3 regions of the Sporosarcina sp. NCCP-2331 genome follow, and region 3 is predicted to be linked to each of the others. Evidence: riboswitches for the same ligand, from Rfam matches in the RefSeq annotation. Region 3 holds a riboswitch; each other region holds the start of a gene.
The links. Region 3 has a riboswitch for cobalamin ahead of NCCP2331_RS00430 (ribonucleoside-diphosphate reductase subunit alpha). Riboswitches for the same ligand answer to the same signal wherever they lie in the genome.

Region 1 (5,661 bases), on a different contig from region 3:
ATGACACCACTCGCACTCCTCGATTTCAGAAGCTGTGGAACGCATATAGTACGTCGTTTTCATGCCGGACTGCCAGGCCTGCATATGCAGATCGAGCAGGACGGATGCACGGATGGAGTTCGGTACATAGATGTTGAATGAAATTGACTGGTCGATATGGTGCTGACGTGCAGCGTTCTGCTTGATGGACCAGCGCTGATCAACGATGTACGCGGAACGGCGATAGACATCATACGTGTTGTGGTCGAGATCCGGTGCGATAACCGGCAGTTTATAATCCTTTTTCTCCTCATGGTAGAACGGCTTGAACACTGGATCGATTGATGCAGTGGAGCCCGCGATGACCGATGTCGAACTGTTCGGCGCGACTGCCATCAGATAGCCATTGCGCATGCCGTTGATCGCCACATCCATGCGCAGCTCGCGCCATTTATTCGAATCGTATTCACGCTGTTCGAAATACTCGCCTGTCTGCCAGTCGGAGCCGTCGAATAATGGATACGCGCCTTTTTCCTTCGACAGTTCCATTGACGCTTTGATTGTCAGATACGCGATATTTTCATACAATTTATCTGCATAGTCAACGGCTTCATCCGATTCCCACTGGATGCCCTTGAGCGCCAATAAATGATGCCAGCCGAATGTGCCGAGTCCGATGCCGCGGTATCTTGCGTTCGTCCGCTGCGCCTGCACGACAGGGATCTGGTTCTGATCGATGACATTGTCGAGCATGCGGACCTGAATCGTAATCAAGCGGTCCAATACGTCTGCAACCACTGCTTTCCCCAGGTTGATCGATGACAGATTACAGACCACGAAATCGCCCGGCTTCGTGCGTGTGACGACTAAATCGTCTTCAAGGGTAACTGATTCGTGTGTGCTCGCTGACATATTTTGTAATATTTCTGTACACAAATTACTCGAGTAAATGATTCCTTCATGTTTATTCGGGTTCATGCGGTTTACTTCATCGCGGTAGAACATGAACGGCGTGCCCGTTTCCAGCTGGCTGCGCAGGACCCGTTTCATGATTTCGATCGCTGATACCGTCTCGCGTGACAGGTCTTCATTCGCCACACATTCCTCGTACTTCTGGCGGAATGAGCCATTGCCTTTTTCTTCATCATAGAAGTCTTCCAATGAAAAGCCCATCTTCGTACGGACTTCATGCGGATCGAACAGATGCCAGTCTTCGCGTGACTCGACTTTTTCCATGAACAGATCCGGCAGGCAGACACCTGTGAAGATGTCATGCGCGCGCAGACGGTCATCGCCGTTGTTGAGCTTCAGATCCAGGAACGTGAAGATATCCTGATGCCATACATCCAGATACACTGCCACCGCGCCCTGCCGCTGACCGAGCTGATCGACAGAAACTGCCGTATTGTTCAGCTGCTTGATCCACGGAAGCACACCGCTCGAAGCGCCTTCAAATCCGCGGATGGATGCGCCGCGTGAACGCACTTTGCCCATATAGACGCCGATGCCGCCGCCGAATTTCGACAGGTTCGCGATATCGGTGTTGCTGTTGTAGATGCCCTGCAAGGAATCATCCACTGTATCAATGAAGCAGCTCGACAGCTGGCCGTGCATCTTGCCTGCGTTGGAGAGCGTCGGCGTCGCCACCGTCATATAAAGATTGCTCATCGCCCAGTAGGCTTCGCCGATCTTGTGGATGCGGTCTTCCGTTTCATCCTGCATCAGCGTCATCGCAATGATCAGCCAGCGTTCCTGAGGCAGCTCGACCGGCTGCTTGGAGAAATTCACTGTCACATAGCGGTCCACCAGCGTTTTTAATCCGATATACGTAAATAACAGGTCGCGTGAAGGCTCCAGCAAACGACCGATCTCCTGCAGTTCATCATGGCTGTACTTCTCAGTAAGAATTGGAGTATAAAGGCCCTGTGCAACCAGTTTTTCTACATTTTTCGCAAAGTCGGTATAGACGTCCGCACCGCGCAGCGCTTTCTGCTTCGCATACACATCGTACAAATAAATGCGTGCGGCAACGAAAGTCCAGTATGCGTTCGCTTCGTCGATTCTGCTCAATGATTCGAGCACCATCGCGCTTGTCCAGTCCGAAGCGGAACTGTCCGGATGACGTTCCTGATAACGCTCGCTCGCTTCCGTCAGCGCCTCGATTTGCTTCTTGCCGAATTCCTGCTCAAGATTTTCCAGCAATAGATTAAGACCTGCCGTTTCATGAATTATAGCCATTACATTCGCTCCCTTTGTGTTTGTTATGTAAGTAAAAAGACTCCCAGTAATCCGGGAGTCATTAGTAGATCAATGGAAGTTTGGCGGCAGAAGTAATACTTGCCTGATGCTTCCATTCTTCCTCCCCGAAGAATGTATTGCGGAATGAATGGCAGGTCTCCTGGCTGGCACATCGTCCTCCTGTCTCCCTTCCCGCAAGAATGCAGTGGGTATAATCCAGACAGTCGTCCATGCCCTCAGTTGCGGGGGCAGCTCCGTTTTTAAGCGGATTCCCTTTTAAACCGTTGATGGTACCGATTCATCGAAAATACTATATATAGTGTCTTATGTACAAGTAATACCCTAACATGTAGTGGTTAAACTTGTAAAGCATAAAAAGAATCTCAGCCCAGAATGTACCTTCTGAACTAAGATCCTTTCATTTTACAGGGAAATATTTTATCAAAATCAAACTTTATATGCCTTGACGGAAAATAAAATCACCGATGTTTTCTGTGCTGTATGGCATATGGATATCGATACGGATTTTTATGGCCGCAATCGTTCTTCCGGTTTTTCAGGTGTATCTTCCCAGCACTCCGCACCTGTTAGTCCCGGTATGGTGGAAGCCTTAAATACAGGGTTTTTCCCTGCCTTTCTCTGTACGGTAAAATCATCGAGCACCTGGAAGGCAACTTTACCGAGCAGGACAATGACGACGAGGTTGATGATTGCCATGAGCCCCATGAACAGATCTGCCATGTCCCAAACCACCTGCACCTTCGCAACTGCTCCAAAAAACACCATCCCGAGAACCAAAATCTGATATGCGTATTTCCAGCCTTTATTCGCATTGATGAATTCGATGTTCGTTTCGCCATAGTAGTAGTTTCCAATAATCGAACTGAACGCGAAGAACATGATCGCAACGGCAATGAAATAAGGAGCCCATGCGCCTACGTGCACCGCCATGGAAGCCTGCGTCAGCAAGATTCCGTTCGTTTCGCCCGATTCATACAGCCCGCCCAGCAAAATGATGAATGCCGTTGCAGAACAGATGATGATCGTATCGAAGAACACGCCGAGACTCTGAACGAGTCCCTGCTTTGCCGGATGTGATACATTTGCCGTTGCTGCTGCGTTCGGCACACTACCCATCCCGGCTTCATTGGAGAATAAACCGCGGCGCACTCCTTGCATGATCGCCGCACCGATGCCGCCTCCGACCATTTCCTTGATGCCGAAAGCGTGCTCGATAATGAGCATGATCATCGCCGGAACCTGCGTAATGTTCATGATGACAATGAATAATGCCACAATAATATAAAACGTTGCCATGACGGGAACAATTGTCTGCGTTACTTTCACGATCCGCTGCACGCCGCCGAACACGATGACTGCAGTCAGCAGGATCAATCCGATTCCGACAGTCCAGTCAGGAATCCCAAAAACATCCATAAAGGACTGGCTGATCGTATTCGACTGCACCGCATTAAAAATGAATCCAAAACAAATGGTTAACAAAACCGCAAAGACAATACCGAGTTTCCGATAACCGAGCGCCTTTTGTATATAATACGCTGGTCCTCCGCGGAACGTATCGCCGTCTTTCACTTTATAGACTTGCGCAAGCGTACTCTCTATGAATGCAGTCGCCATGCCGATAATTGCGATGATCCACATCCAGAATACCGCGCCCGGCCCGCCGATTCCGATTGCCAGAGCCACCCCTGCCACGTTGCCGGTTCCGACACGTGAAGCCGCACTGATCGTAAATGCCTGGAACGGAGACACACCGTCATTGCTGTCTTTCTTTTCAACTATTAAGCGAAACATCTCTTTAAACAGGCGAACCTGTACAAACTTTGTGCGAATCGTAAAATACACACCTGCCGCCAATAAGAGTCCAATTAATATATACGTCCAAATAAAGTTATTCGCCGGCCCGACCAGCCAGTTTAAAGCGTTTTCAAACATTCGACCACCTCCTGTTATCTCTATACCCTACCCGCTGCCTGTCTACGCACGGCAAGACAAAGAAACCTTGCCGGAAACTGAACAAGGTTCCTGTACTATACTATATTTTAATAGCATTATACTACTGAAAAGCAGCAGGTAAATTCTGCATCAATTCCGCGGTCGTCGCGGCGAGATGATTTGCCGCGTCTGTCATCAGCTCTGCTGCAGGATATCCGCTCTCATCCAAAGCGCACAGAACGGAAAACCACTGCTTCAGAAACGGCCGCGCCTGCTCCTCAATCGAACCCGATATGACGGCTACCGGCACTTCATTCGCTTTCGCGGTTTTCGCTATGCCCATCAGCGCCTTCCCCTGCAGCGTCTGCAGATCTGTCCTGCCTTCCCCCGTCAGAATGAAATCTGCAGAAGTCAAATGCTGCGCAAAGCCGGCCATTTCCAGCACGACTTCAATGCCGCTTTCCAAATGTGCTCCGCAGTAAGCAAGCAAAGCACCCGCACTGCCGCCCGCCGCTCCTGCTCCCGGATAATCGTGAAGACGCATGCCTGTCTGCTGTTCCGTCAGATCGGCAAAATGATGCAATCCGTCGTCCAGCGCTTTGACCATCTGTTCATCAGCCCCTTTTTGCGGGCCGAAGATAGAGGAAGCGCCGTTTTCACCGACAAAAGGATTTTGTACATCGGAAGCAATCCGAATGTCCGCCGTTTTCAAACGTCCGTCCAGCTGCGAGCAGTCGATGCCTGCAATCTGCCGAAGTGCCGAACCTTTCATTTGCAGCAAATTTCCGTCTGCATCGGAGAATTTCACACCTAGCGCTTCGAGTAAACCGGTACCTCCGTCGTTCGTCGCGCTGCCGCCGAGGCCGATGATCAATTTACGGTACCCATCGTCGAGCGCCTGCCGAATTAATTGGCCCGTACCATATGTAGAAGCGTGCATCGGATTGAGTTCGTCGGGTGCCAGCAACAGCAAACCGGAGGCCTGCGCGAGTTCAATGACCGTAGTTTCTCCGTCGCCGAGAATTCCGAGCTGCGCTTCGGTTTGCCGTCCCAGCGGATCGTTCACTGTCAATGTCTTAACATTTCCATCTGTTGCTGATACGAGCGCAGCCATCGTCCCTTCCCCGCCATCTGCAACAGGCAGGCATATCGTCTCTGCCTCCGGCATGGCCCGCTCCACACCCGCCCGCATCGCAGTCGCCGCTTCATTCGCCGTCAGACTGCCCTTGAACGCGTCGGGCGCTATGAGTATCTTCATGCACTCCACCTCTTTTTAGTTTCAGTGTAGCAGAAATGAAGTTATTTTTTCATTTTTCGAGTTAGAATGCTGTCTTTCAGAATGAAACACCGTAATATGATCACTCAAAAGGAGTGTATGATCATGGAGCGGCTGTCTATGAGCGCGCGACCGAGAAGTATGATCACCCGCACAGGCGCAATGATCACTTGCCGGGTGTTTATGAGCTTCAGCCGCCCCAGATACTGTGC
Region 2 (5,661 bases), on a different contig from region 3:
ATATAACCGCCGCTCTCCATTTGATTCAGCACAAGCAACTGGCGATTGCGGGAGTTTTCCGGATTTGCCAGAGGCGAATAAAGGGAAGGGCCTTTCGCGATCGCTGCAATGGCAGCAGCTTCTTCAAGGGTCAGTTCCTTTGCGGACTTTGAAAAATAAAACCGGCTTGCTGCTTCTACCCCGTACATCCCGTGTCCGAAATAGATCGTATTTAAATAGCCTTCTAAAATCGTATCCTTATCGTAGAACACTTCTAAGCGGTAAGCGAAAAGTGCTTCTTGAATTTTTCTCGTCCACGATTTTTCATGCGTTAAATAAAGATTTCTAGCATATTGCTGAGTAATTGTGCTGGCTCCCTGTGCTTTGCTCATCGTTTTGACGTCTTTCAGCACGGCTCCTGCAAGCCGCTTGTAATCGAATCCATGATGCTCAAAAAATTTCCGGTCCTCTGTTGCCACAAATGCATCGGCCAGAAACGGTGAAATATCGGAAAGTTTCATCCAATATCTGCGCTGCTGTGAGAAATGGTCGCCGATCTGATGTCCGCTGTGATCGAGAAAGAGAGACGCTTTCGGTACACTTAATGAAGGTGCGCCGAGTATCTGGGCATAGAGTCGTAGTGCGATCAAAACAGTGACGGCAGCTGTAGTCATCATGATGGTGAGTGAGAAAAACCGTTTTCTGAGCTTTTTTCGATTAGTAGATTTTATATAGTCGGTACGTTTCATTGAACATCCCATCCCGTTCCATTCAAGTATCTTTTGTCAGTATGGTATGGTTTCCCATAGATTAAACGGTGAATGGCAAAAAGTTTGGACTCGGTAACATTGAAAGTACCGGCGGAAGAAGTGTATAATAAGTGAATCTATCTACATAAGGCGGTGAGCGAATGGAAGCACCAAACCAGCAGCAAGCGGTGCAAGTCCGGCTCCGTTCAGTGATTCAGCATCCCGGACAACCGGCGGAAGCGCATGAAATACAGGCAAAAGGGCAGGTCGTCGAAAAAAAGGGACAGGCTTATCTGTTGTTTGAGGAACTGAACGAAGGAATGCCGCCGGTTCGCACAACGGTGAAACTGCACGCAGAAGATGCCTTCATCATGCGCAAAGGCGGCGTTCAGATGAGGCTGCCTTTCCGTCCGGACGATGCGCGTTTCGGCACATACGGAAACGGCCCGGCAGTCATGGATTTGCTGGTCGACACAAAGGAGCTTCATTGGACACCGGGACGGTTTTCAGTGGCTTATGATTTGCATGCAGAAGGAAATTTATTGGGGAAACATCAATTGACTATAACCTATTCGGAGGTACCAAAATGAATGCAGTGGAACAGATTCAGTCAGAAATAAAAGCGGCTTTGCAGCAGGCTGTTGAAAAAACAGGTCTAGTGGAACCAGCGGATATTCCGGAAATCAAACTGGAATCGCCGAAAAATAAAGAGAACGGTGACTATGCAGCGAACATCGCAATGCAGCTGACGAAACTCGCGAAGCAACCGCCGCGTGCAATTGCAGAAGCGATTTTGGCACATTTAGATACAACGGACACAGCGATCGAATCAATCGAAATTGCGGGTCCCGGCTTTTTGAATATCCGTGTGAAGGCAGGCAGCTTAGCGGACGTCGTGAAATTTATTCTCGACCAGGGCAGCGAATACGGGCATTCCGAAAGTGGACAGCATCAGAAAGTGCAGGTGGAATTCGTTTCCGCCAATCCGACAGGCGACTTGCACCTCGGGCATGCGCGGGGCGCTTCTTTAGGTGATGCATTATGCAATATTCTTGATCTCGCGGGTTACGATGTATCGCGTGAATACTATATTAACGATGCGGGAAATCAAATTAATAATCTGGCTAAGTCAATTGAAGTCCGTTATTTCGAAGCGCTCGGTTTGGAGAAGGAAATGCCGGAGGACGGCTACCAGGGTGCAGACATTATTGGGATCGCGAAGGAACTTGCCAATGAATATGGCGACCGTTATACAAAAGTTCCGGAAGAAGAGCGCTTGGCATTTTTCCGCGAACACGGTCTGCAGATCGAACTCGACAAGCTGAAGAAAGATTTGGCGGACTTCCGTGTTCATTTTGACAACTGGTTCTCTGAAACTTCGTTATACCACAACGGCAAAATTGAAGTCGCGCTTGATAAACTGCGTGAAAATGGTCATGTCTATGAAGAAGAAGGAGCCACATGGTTCCGTTCTACTACGTTCGGCGACGATAAAGACCGTGTGCTGATCAAACAGGACGGATCGTTCACCTATTTAACGCCGGATATCGCCTATCATGAAGATAAGCTGCGCCGTGGTTTCGATAAGCTCATCAACATATGGGGCGCTGATCACCACGGCTATATTCCGCGCATGAAAGCTGCAATCCAGGCGCTCGGCTATGATCGGGACACGCTGGAAGTTGAAGTTGCGCAAATGGTGCAATTGTACAAAGACGGCGAAAAGTTCAAGATGAGCAAACGCACAGGAAAAGCCGTCACACTGCGCGAATTAGTGGAAGAAGTCGGCTTGGATGCGGTGCGTTATTTCTTCGCCATGCGTTCAGGCGATGCACAAATGGACTTCGATCTGGACCTTGCTGTTTCCAAGTCCAATGAAAATCCAGTCTACTATGCACAGTATGCACATGCCCGCATCTGCTCCATCCTGCGTCAGGCAAAAGAGCAGAATATGCAGCCGTCAACAGAAAACGTGACACTGCTGCATGACGAAAAAGAACTGGAACTATTGAAGAAACTCGGCGACTTCCCGAAATTGGTCAGTGACGCAGCCCGTCTGCGTGCACCGCACCGGGTGACGACCTATATCCAGGAACTCGCTGCCGCATTCCATAGTTTCTATAACGCCAATAAAGTACTGGACCCGGAAAACAAAGAGCTTTCCGAAGCACGTCTGGCACTCATCACCGCCACAAGCACGACGATCGCAAACGCACTGAAACTAGTCGGCGTCGAAGCACCAGAACGGATGTAAGATATCTAAAAGCTGTCCGCTGAGTCATGTTATATGACTGACCGGGCAGCTTTTGCTGTTTATTTGTCTGGCCGTGATCATAGCCGGAGGAGTATGAGCACCGGCGGGAGTGCATTAAGATCATTCTGCGCGAATGAAAGCCCGAATGGTGCGGTGGTTGGCTGGAATGGTGCGGTTGAAGTCTGTATTGGCGCGGTGCAAAGCTGTATTGGTGCGGGAAAGTTCTGTATTCGCGCGTTGCAGCACTGTTTTGGTGCGCTCCAACATCATTTTCGCGCGTTTGCTGTTTTCATTCGGCGCTGGGTGAAACAGTCCGCCCTATGTGATAATGGAGACAGCCCAAGCACGCAACGCCCTCTCTGTACATTCAGTCGAATTGTAGTATAATAAAGCAGATTACGAATTACATACATTCTAAAAGGTTCTCTCAGTCAAACAGAGATGAAAGGGGAAATCGGTTCAAAGCCGATGCGGTCCCGCCACTGTAAGTGCCAAGCGCACAAGCCAGATACCTGCCTTTTAGGATTCAGTTCCGCAGCAGCCTACGAGGATAGGTAAAGTGGAAGAAGCCTGTTATGGTCTTCATCCGCTTAATCCTCCGCATCTACGGAGGGTTTTTTGTCTTTGTAAGCAGCATGTGTAATCATCCACAATCACCCGAGGAGGAAATAGTTAATGAAGAAATTTTGGCAGTTATTACTTACAGCGATGCTCGCCGTTTTGCTGCTCGCAGCATGCGGAAACGATAAAAAAGAAGAAACACCGGCTGATTCCGGTCAGGCTACTGAAGACGCAAGCTCTGATCAGAAACAAGCGGAAGATACAGACGGAACTAACTACCCGTATACAATCAATGATGCAGCAGGAGAAGATATTACATTCGAAAGCGCTCCTGAGAAAGTCATTTCGCTAATCCCGAGCAACACGGAAACTTTATTCGGCATTGGTGCAGGCGATAAAGTGATTGCTGTAACAGAAAACGATGATTATCCGGAAGAAGCAACAAAATTGGATACAGTCGGTGATTATAATGTGAACGTCGAAAAGGTGATTTCTCTGAAGCCTGACGCTGTGTTTGCTCATGAAATGATGATGGCATCAAGCGAAGAAGGGCTGAACCAAATTCGCGAAGCCGGCATTCCGGTGATTGTCGTACCGACTGCAGAGACTTTTGATGAAACGTATGAATCAATCAAAGTGATCGGCGAAATTATGGATAAAAATAAAGAAGCCGATCAAATCGTGGAAGACATGAAAGCGAAAGTGGAAGAAATCAAAACGAAGGCAGCGGATATTACGGAAAAGAAACGCGTCTTCGCGGAAACATCCGATGCGCCTGAAATCTATGCGCCTGGTAAAAATACTTTCCCACAACAATTCTTAGAAATGATCAATGCGGAAAACGTAGTGACCGAAGATGGCTGGGTGATGATGAGCCCTGAAACGATCGTCGATGAAAATCCCGATGTGATCCTAGTCATGTACAGCTATGTGCCGGATATTATTGAAAGCGTGAAAAAGCGTGACGGATTCGATACAGTCACGGCAGTGAAAGAAGATCAAGTAGTACAAGTAGATGAGAATACCACAAGCCGGACAGGTCCTCGTTTAGCGGACGGATTAGAAGCTTTTGCAAAAGCTGTTTATCCAGAGGTTTTTGGTGAATAAAACAGCCCTCGCCTATGCCGTGTCGATTGCCACCTTCCTGGTGGCAATCTGGCTTGGTGTATCGATCGGTGCAGTGAATATACCTATAGAGACGCTATGGAATCATACGGACGCAACTGCGAGCAATATCCTGTGGAAAATACGCATGCCGCGTGTGCTGCTGGCAGGAATTGTCGGTGCGTCACTTGCCATATCGGGAGCAGCCTTCCAAGGGCTCCTGAAAAATCCATTAGCAGATCCATATACCCTCGGAGTGTCATCCGGTGCCTCTGTAGGCGCTGTGATCACACTCTTTTTTGGTATTTCGCTGCCGTTCCTGGGCTCTTTCACACTTCCGGTATTCAGCATGGCCGGTGCGGCGATTACGATGTTTTTGGTCATCGGTTTTGCCCGTATGGTCGATCGATCCATGAAGATGGAGACGATTATATTAACAGGAATTATTTTCGGTTCGTTTCTCGGCTCCGTCCTGTCGCTGATGATTGCGCTGACACAGGAAGAGCTGCGGCAGATTGTCGGCTGGCTGCTTGGCAGCGTATCGATGCGCGGTTGGAAGTATATTACAATGGTGCTGCCGTTTTTTATTGGCGGTTCGTTCATTCTCTGGCTCAATCGCCGGGAACTGAATGCGATGCTGTTCGGTGAAGAGCGGGCACATCATTTGGGCGTCAATGTAAAACGCCGCAAGCTGCTTATTTTACTTGGCGGGTCGGTGCTGACAGGTTCGGCGGTCGCTGTTTCGGGGACGATCGGCTTTGTCGGGTTAGTGGTGCCGCATATGACGCGGCTGTTATGGGGATCGGATCACCGGCATGTGCTGCCGCTGTCGTTATGTAACGGTGCAACTTTGTTAATTATTTGCGATTTGGTGGCACGGACCATTATTTCGCCGGCGGAACTGCCTGTAGGCGTCATTACGGCATTCATCGGGGCTCCGGTTTTTGCTTATATCTTTTATAAACAGCGCAGAAAAGGAGCGATGTGACATGCTGCAGGTACAGGAGTTATCAG
Region 3 (5,661 bases):
CGATCGGTGTAGCTTCTTCAGGCCAGGCATTCCTGGAGAAGTCCAACGAAAGCAATATGGCAGGAGTCGTATTTGCTTCAGGAAATACAAATTTCGGAGAAGAATTTGTGGCTGCCGTAGCACAGCAACGCTTTTGGGATCGAGATTAATGGCAATAACAGAAAACCACCCGTCGGGGTGGTTTTCTGTTTGTTGAGAAGTCTAAGCGGAATGTTTAATATATATTCCTAACAACCGCAGAGGCATAACTGCAGAGCGGCTATGAGCGCGGAGATCGGTTCAATGATCATGCCGGTATGCTGTATGATCACGTAGCTGAGCCGAATGATCATACAGCCGATGTCTATGAGTGGATGAGGCTGGACTATGAGCGATTGAGCGGGTACTATGATCATCCGCCAAGCTTCTTTGGCAGAAAGCCATGCTTTTCGCCAGTATGCTCACAGTAGAAGGCGACCCCTAAGCGCCGAAGAGGGGTCAAACTGCAGCATGATTCTCGCAATACGCACAAGACAAGTTATCAAGAACAGAGCCTTACGCAGATCCCTTTTAAATAATCCTTACTTCTTCTATCCCGCTGCTCCAAGCCTTCATCAGCAGCTGTAATAATTCCGCCGTTTCCAGTAATGGAGACTTTTCCAATGTGATGGAACCGCCAATCTCCGTATGTTGCTGCTGTGCAGCGAGCCGGTTAATCATCGATAGCTGTCGGTGCTTAGTCGGGGGATGTTCTGACAAATTCACAGTATCCGAAGCTTTTCGCAACTTGCCGTTTCGAATGCCGTACTGCTTGATTTCATTGCTGATTTCCTGCCACGCTTCAGAAGTATAATGCCGCTGTTCAAAATAGCTTCCATCCTGCCAGCACGAGCCTTCAAATTGCGGATAGGGTCCTTTCTCTTTCGCCAATTGCAATGAAGCTTTGATTACGTGCAGATTTATCTCTTCAGACAGCCGTTCTATAAAGGACACAGCCTGTTCGGAATGCAGTCCAATTCGTTGGCCCGCCAGCAGTTCTTCCCAGCCGGCCACTTCTATACGCACTTCCCGCCTGCGATCTTTTCTCTCCCAAAAATCCAATATACCGTTCAGTAAACGGACCTGTATGGCACAAACCTGCGCCAAAGTATTGCCGTTCATCACACGCGGCAGTTGAATAGAAGAACCTAATCTTCCGATATCAGACTGACTATCTTCCTCAAAATGAAAAACAACACCGTCACTGGCCAGCAGCTGTTTCATCAGGCCGATAGCCGATAGTTTTTTATGCGTAATGGCAGGATTCGCAACAGCCTGATGAAATGCCTCACTGTCGACATCGTGAAGAGAACAATTCATCTCGCGCCGGACTTCTTCCATATTAAATACCAGCCAGGAACCGCACGCCTTCACTTGTTCCATAAATGTATGGGGTATACGGATATGCTTCTCCTTTACTCTGCTGGATAAATACGATTGAATTCGTATATCCAGCAAATCCAACAAATGCGGCACGCTTGCAGACTGACGCTGGCTGAATGTCTTGCCGAGAAATGCCATCACCTCATCCGGCAGCGTCACATATCCCTTGCTCAATACCCAATAAGCTTCCCTGACTTTTTGCAGACGCTGGACGGTTTCCTGCTGCATGGCAGCCATCGCAATGAGCATCAGCCGTTCTTGCGGGAGTCCCATTGGCCAATCATAATGATTGCATGTGACAAATTCATTCATATATTGACGGAGCTGTCTGATGCAAAGAAGCTGATCGCGTTCAGGTACAATTTGCAGGCCCAGCCATTTAATTTCATTGGCAGAATAATGATTGACCCAGCTGCCGTATAACCCGGCTTCCAGCAGCTTTCGCACGGTATGGTGAAATCCTTCGTATGCCGGTTTTTTGCGCAATTGTTCTGCTTGTTTGTATAAAATAGTCAGCAGCGCGCGTTCATGCGGCCGCTCTTCTGTTTGTTCCAATACCTTCATCTCGCCGTCTCCTTTCGTAAACAACAAAAAACAATCATTCCGCCTCTTCGGCAGTATGATTGCAATAGTTGTGAATGAGGAAACAAAAATAAGCAACTCTAAAGTAACCATGCAAGCCGCATGATGATCAGAGACTTTTTTGCCTCCACCTCTCAACCCCCGAAGAAAGTGTCGCTTTGACGATGCGCGGCAGGTCTCCTGGCTTCACTTCATCCTTCCGCCAAGCCTTCCCATGTCTCCATAGTGGCTGTTTCTGGCGGTCGTCCGTGTGTACAGTTGCGGGGACAGCTTCGATTTCCGAATTCCCTTTTATACCTTGATAGGTACCGGCGCATCGTGCAAACTCATTTATTTGGTTTGTTCTATTTTACCACGGATGAAGGCGAAGGTGGTAGAGTATGATTTGTGACGGATGAAAGAAATAGCTATTTGTTAACAATCTCAAACAACAGCTCCGTCATCTCTTTTGAAACAGTATAAATCCTATGTGTGTCATCAACCCGCATAATTGTACTCTTCTGTCCCTTTTCACCAATCCACAAATGATATCCCTGCGTTCCGCCGTCTTCATAGGACACTTTCATATCATAATCAGAAGCCGCCGTATCGACTATGCCAGGTTGTTTCACAGCATTCAAAATTGCAGTCTGGATCAATTCAGCTGATTCTTCGTCATCTATTTCTGCATAAATATCCCCATTCACTTGACCGAAACCTTTCGACTTGGATAAGCTGAATTTTTTGATTCCACCAGCAACCTGAAATTTCACCGGCGCCTCTATTTGATACTTTTTTTCTTCGGTTCCAATTAAATTAAAGTCGGCATTACCGTCAACAACATATTGACCCGCAGGAAAGTGGCCGTTCATGACTTGTTTCATAAACGTTTTATATTCTTCAGTATCCCTGTCCAGAAAACTGCCGCTGGATTCATAATCCATACGAAGCGATTCCCCTTTTTTCAGCATGGTTCGCTCTAAAGGCATATCCATAGAGTATTCAATATCGTATTCTCTTGTTGTTTCAGTAATAGGAAAATAAAACGGCGAAGTGGCATGGGTGATTTCTACTTCATCTTGATCACCTGTATATTCTAATTCTGCATATAATTTTATCGGCTCGCTAACTTGATACTGTTGTTTTTCGGAAACTAACCGGTAGACAAAATCATCTTCGGTCACTTCTGCTTGATTTGTCACTTCCCCTAAAAGCGGTGTTCCCTGCTTTTCCTCCGTCTGCTCATTCTGCTGGCATCCCAGTAAACTGAATAATACTAAGATCAAACTGATTAACAATCGACTTTTTTTCATATCGTAAGCCCCCTTTCCCACTTAGACTCTCAAAAGTGGATAAAGTTACAAGATAAGAAAGATGCAGCATCAAAAGACTAACGGCATAACAAAACAGGGTGCCTATGCACAAAACAAGTGTGGACTTCATCACAATTGTTTCCTGTCAGGCACCCTGTATCGAATTTTCTTCGCCGGTTACATTAGTTGTTGTTCGCATAGACAGCCGCACTCCGCCAATCCTTGTACATAAGCTTCTTCCCATGTAATCCCATGGATAAAGCCATTCTCCGAGTATCCTGTGATTAAATAGAATTGCTCATTTTGCTCCGGCAGTGCTGAATTGTTTTGATAGGTATTGTTTTTCATAGAAATGACCTCCTGATTTTTAATGTTTGCACAGTATATGCCCGAACAGAGAATTTAGAAACCTATCCTTGTATTTTTACTATATGCGCCGACCTGAAAAAAGTATCCCTCTCACAAGGTCATTTGGAAGCGCTTACATATTCTGATAAAGGTATAAGGAATTTCTCTTTCTTCTACTCCGGAAATATTAGTGTGCATGATTTTCAATTCTTCCTATTCAGAACATTATACTATAAATATATTCAATTGCGCAATAGAAAATTTCAAGCTTAGTTACTAAATTAGATAAATTCATACACATATACTGCCTATATGAAAAAACCTTCTTCTGCCAAAAAGATTGGCGGAAGAAGGTTTTCTGCGTTCATTCATACTATTCTAATCGGAACCGGCCGACTACATCCTGCAATTCACCTGCAATTTCTTTCATTCGGTTGGTCGATTCCGCCACACGCTCTACTTCACTCTGCTGTGCTTCAGACGATGCACTCACTTGTTCAGCAGAAGCTGCTGTTTCTTCAGATACTGCTGAAACACTCTGAATCGCAAGCATTGCCTGATCTTTGTGTACAAGCATTTCTTCCAGCTCAGCTGCCAGTTCCATGATGGCCTGGCGCATTTGATTGGTCAATTCCACGTTTTGTGTGAATGAGACTTCTGTGCTTGTGACAGATTGGTTTTGCTCTTCCATCACCTGCATATTCGCTGTAATCACTTCTGTCGTTTGCTTTGATTCTGCTACGATTTCTTTTACAATCTCTGAAATAACGCTTGTTTCTTTCTGTGACTGTTCGGCCAGATTTCGAACTTCCTCCGCGACGACGGCGAACCCTTTACCGTGCTCACCCGCTCTTGCAGCTTCGATGCTCGCATTTAATGCAAGGAGGTTCGTCTGCGCGGTGATATCATGAATGGACGTGATGACCTGATTGATGGCACCGATTTTATTCGATAGGGTTTCCATCTGCAACTGGACCTTTTCTGTCATTTCGTTAGCCGATATATTATGCTCACGAAGCTTTTTCACTTCATACATACCTGTCTCAGTAGAAGAAACGGTTTGTTTAGACAGTTCATCCATATTTCCTGACAAGTCGGATAATGCATTAATTTGGTCCGCCAATTCAGCCATGCGGTTGCTTGTTTCTTCTGTGTCCTCGGATTGCTTGGATGCCCCGTGTGCGATTTCTGTTGTAGCCAATGAAACTTCTTCGCTCGCCGCTACAATTTCTTCAAATGCCTGATGGACATGAGCAGATGATTCGTTTAAACGGGCAGCTGCATCGCGTACCGAATAAATGGCATGATTGGTTTGATCAATCATATTATTATAGGCCTTCGAAACAGCTCCGATTTCATCATTACGAATTAACTTTTCTTCCACACTTTGCGTCATGTCACCTTTTGCCGCCGCCTCTATCGATTGCTGCAAGGAAGATAACGGCTTCAGCTGTTTGAAGATGAAGCCTGCTGTGACTACAGTCATCAAGATGACCATCACGACTGCTGCAATAATTGTAAGCCATAAAATCGCATTGAATGTTTCCAGGATTTTTGTTTTGGGAACCACCGTTTGCACAGACCATTTTTCATCGATTTGATCCAGTACGATGGGTGCAAATGTATTAAATGCTTCTTCTTTCAATGATTTTGAATCTACATACAGGGTGCTTGTTTCTAAATTATTGATTTGCTGTTTAACAGGCTCCCAATTGATGGCCTGCGCCATATTTGTACCGTTCATCTCATCCTTCAGGCTATTGGCCGTCAGACTGCCCGCGTCCGTAATAATAGAAGCATAGCCGCCTTCCGGTTCGATGTCTTTAACCAGTTCATTTAAGAAATCAATGGATATGTCCGTCGTCAGCACACCAAAAAATTCATCATTTGCGCTAACTAACGGCACGGATAATGTCGTCATCAGTACAGTTTGGCCGCCTGCATTGTATTCATATGGTTCCGTCATGACCGCGCGTTTCTCTGCTTTCGGAGTTAAATACCAATCACCTTCACCAGGCGTATCATACTCACTGAGCGC

Region 1: linked by a shared signal. The riboswitch ahead of NCCP2331_RS06520 (ribonucleoside-diphosphate reductase subunit alpha) and the one ahead of NCCP2331_RS00430 (ribonucleoside-diphosphate reductase subunit alpha) in region 3 are both predicted to bind cobalamin.
Region 2: linked by a shared signal. The riboswitch ahead of NCCP2331_RS14835 (ABC transporter substrate-binding protein) and the one ahead of NCCP2331_RS00430 (ribonucleoside-diphosphate reductase subunit alpha) in region 3 are both predicted to bind cobalamin.

What each region holds. Positions count from the first base shown of each region.
Region 1 is NZ_BRCD01000008.1:85,708-91,368, forward strand. It holds gene NCCP2331_RS06515 (flavodoxin) at 1-7, opposite strand, end outside; gene NCCP2331_RS06520 (ribonucleoside-diphosphate reductase subunit alpha) at 1-2,217, opposite strand, end outside; cobalamin riboswitch at 2,351-2,530, opposite strand; gene NCCP2331_RS06525 (alanine/glycine:cation symporter family protein) at 2,746-4,173, opposite strand; gene NCCP2331_RS06530 (glycerate kinase) at 4,295-5,431, opposite strand.
Region 2 is NZ_BRCD01000028.1:31,718-37,378, reverse strand. It holds gene NCCP2331_RS14850 (transglycosylase domain-containing protein) at 1-728, opposite strand, end outside; gene NCCP2331_RS14845 (YwiB family protein) at 890-1,318, shown strand; gene argS (arginine--tRNA ligase) at 1,315-2,982, shown strand; cobalamin riboswitch at 3,385-3,516, shown strand; gene NCCP2331_RS14835 (ABC transporter substrate-binding protein) at 3,658-4,650, shown strand; gene NCCP2331_RS14830 (FecCD family ABC transporter permease) at 4,643-5,635, shown strand; gene NCCP2331_RS14825 (adenosylcobinamide amidohydrolase) at 5,637-5,661, shown strand, end outside.
Region 3 is NZ_BRCD01000001.1:92,187-97,847, forward strand. It holds gene NCCP2331_RS00425 (catalase) at 1-149, shown strand, start outside; gene NCCP2331_RS00430 (ribonucleoside-diphosphate reductase subunit alpha) at 550-1,965, opposite strand; cobalamin riboswitch at 2,137-2,312, opposite strand; gene NCCP2331_RS00435 (YhfM domain-containing protein) at 2,391-3,275, opposite strand; gene NCCP2331_RS00440 (hypothetical protein) at 3,453-3,623, opposite strand; gene NCCP2331_RS00445 (methyl-accepting chemotaxis protein) at 3,997-5,661, opposite strand, start outside.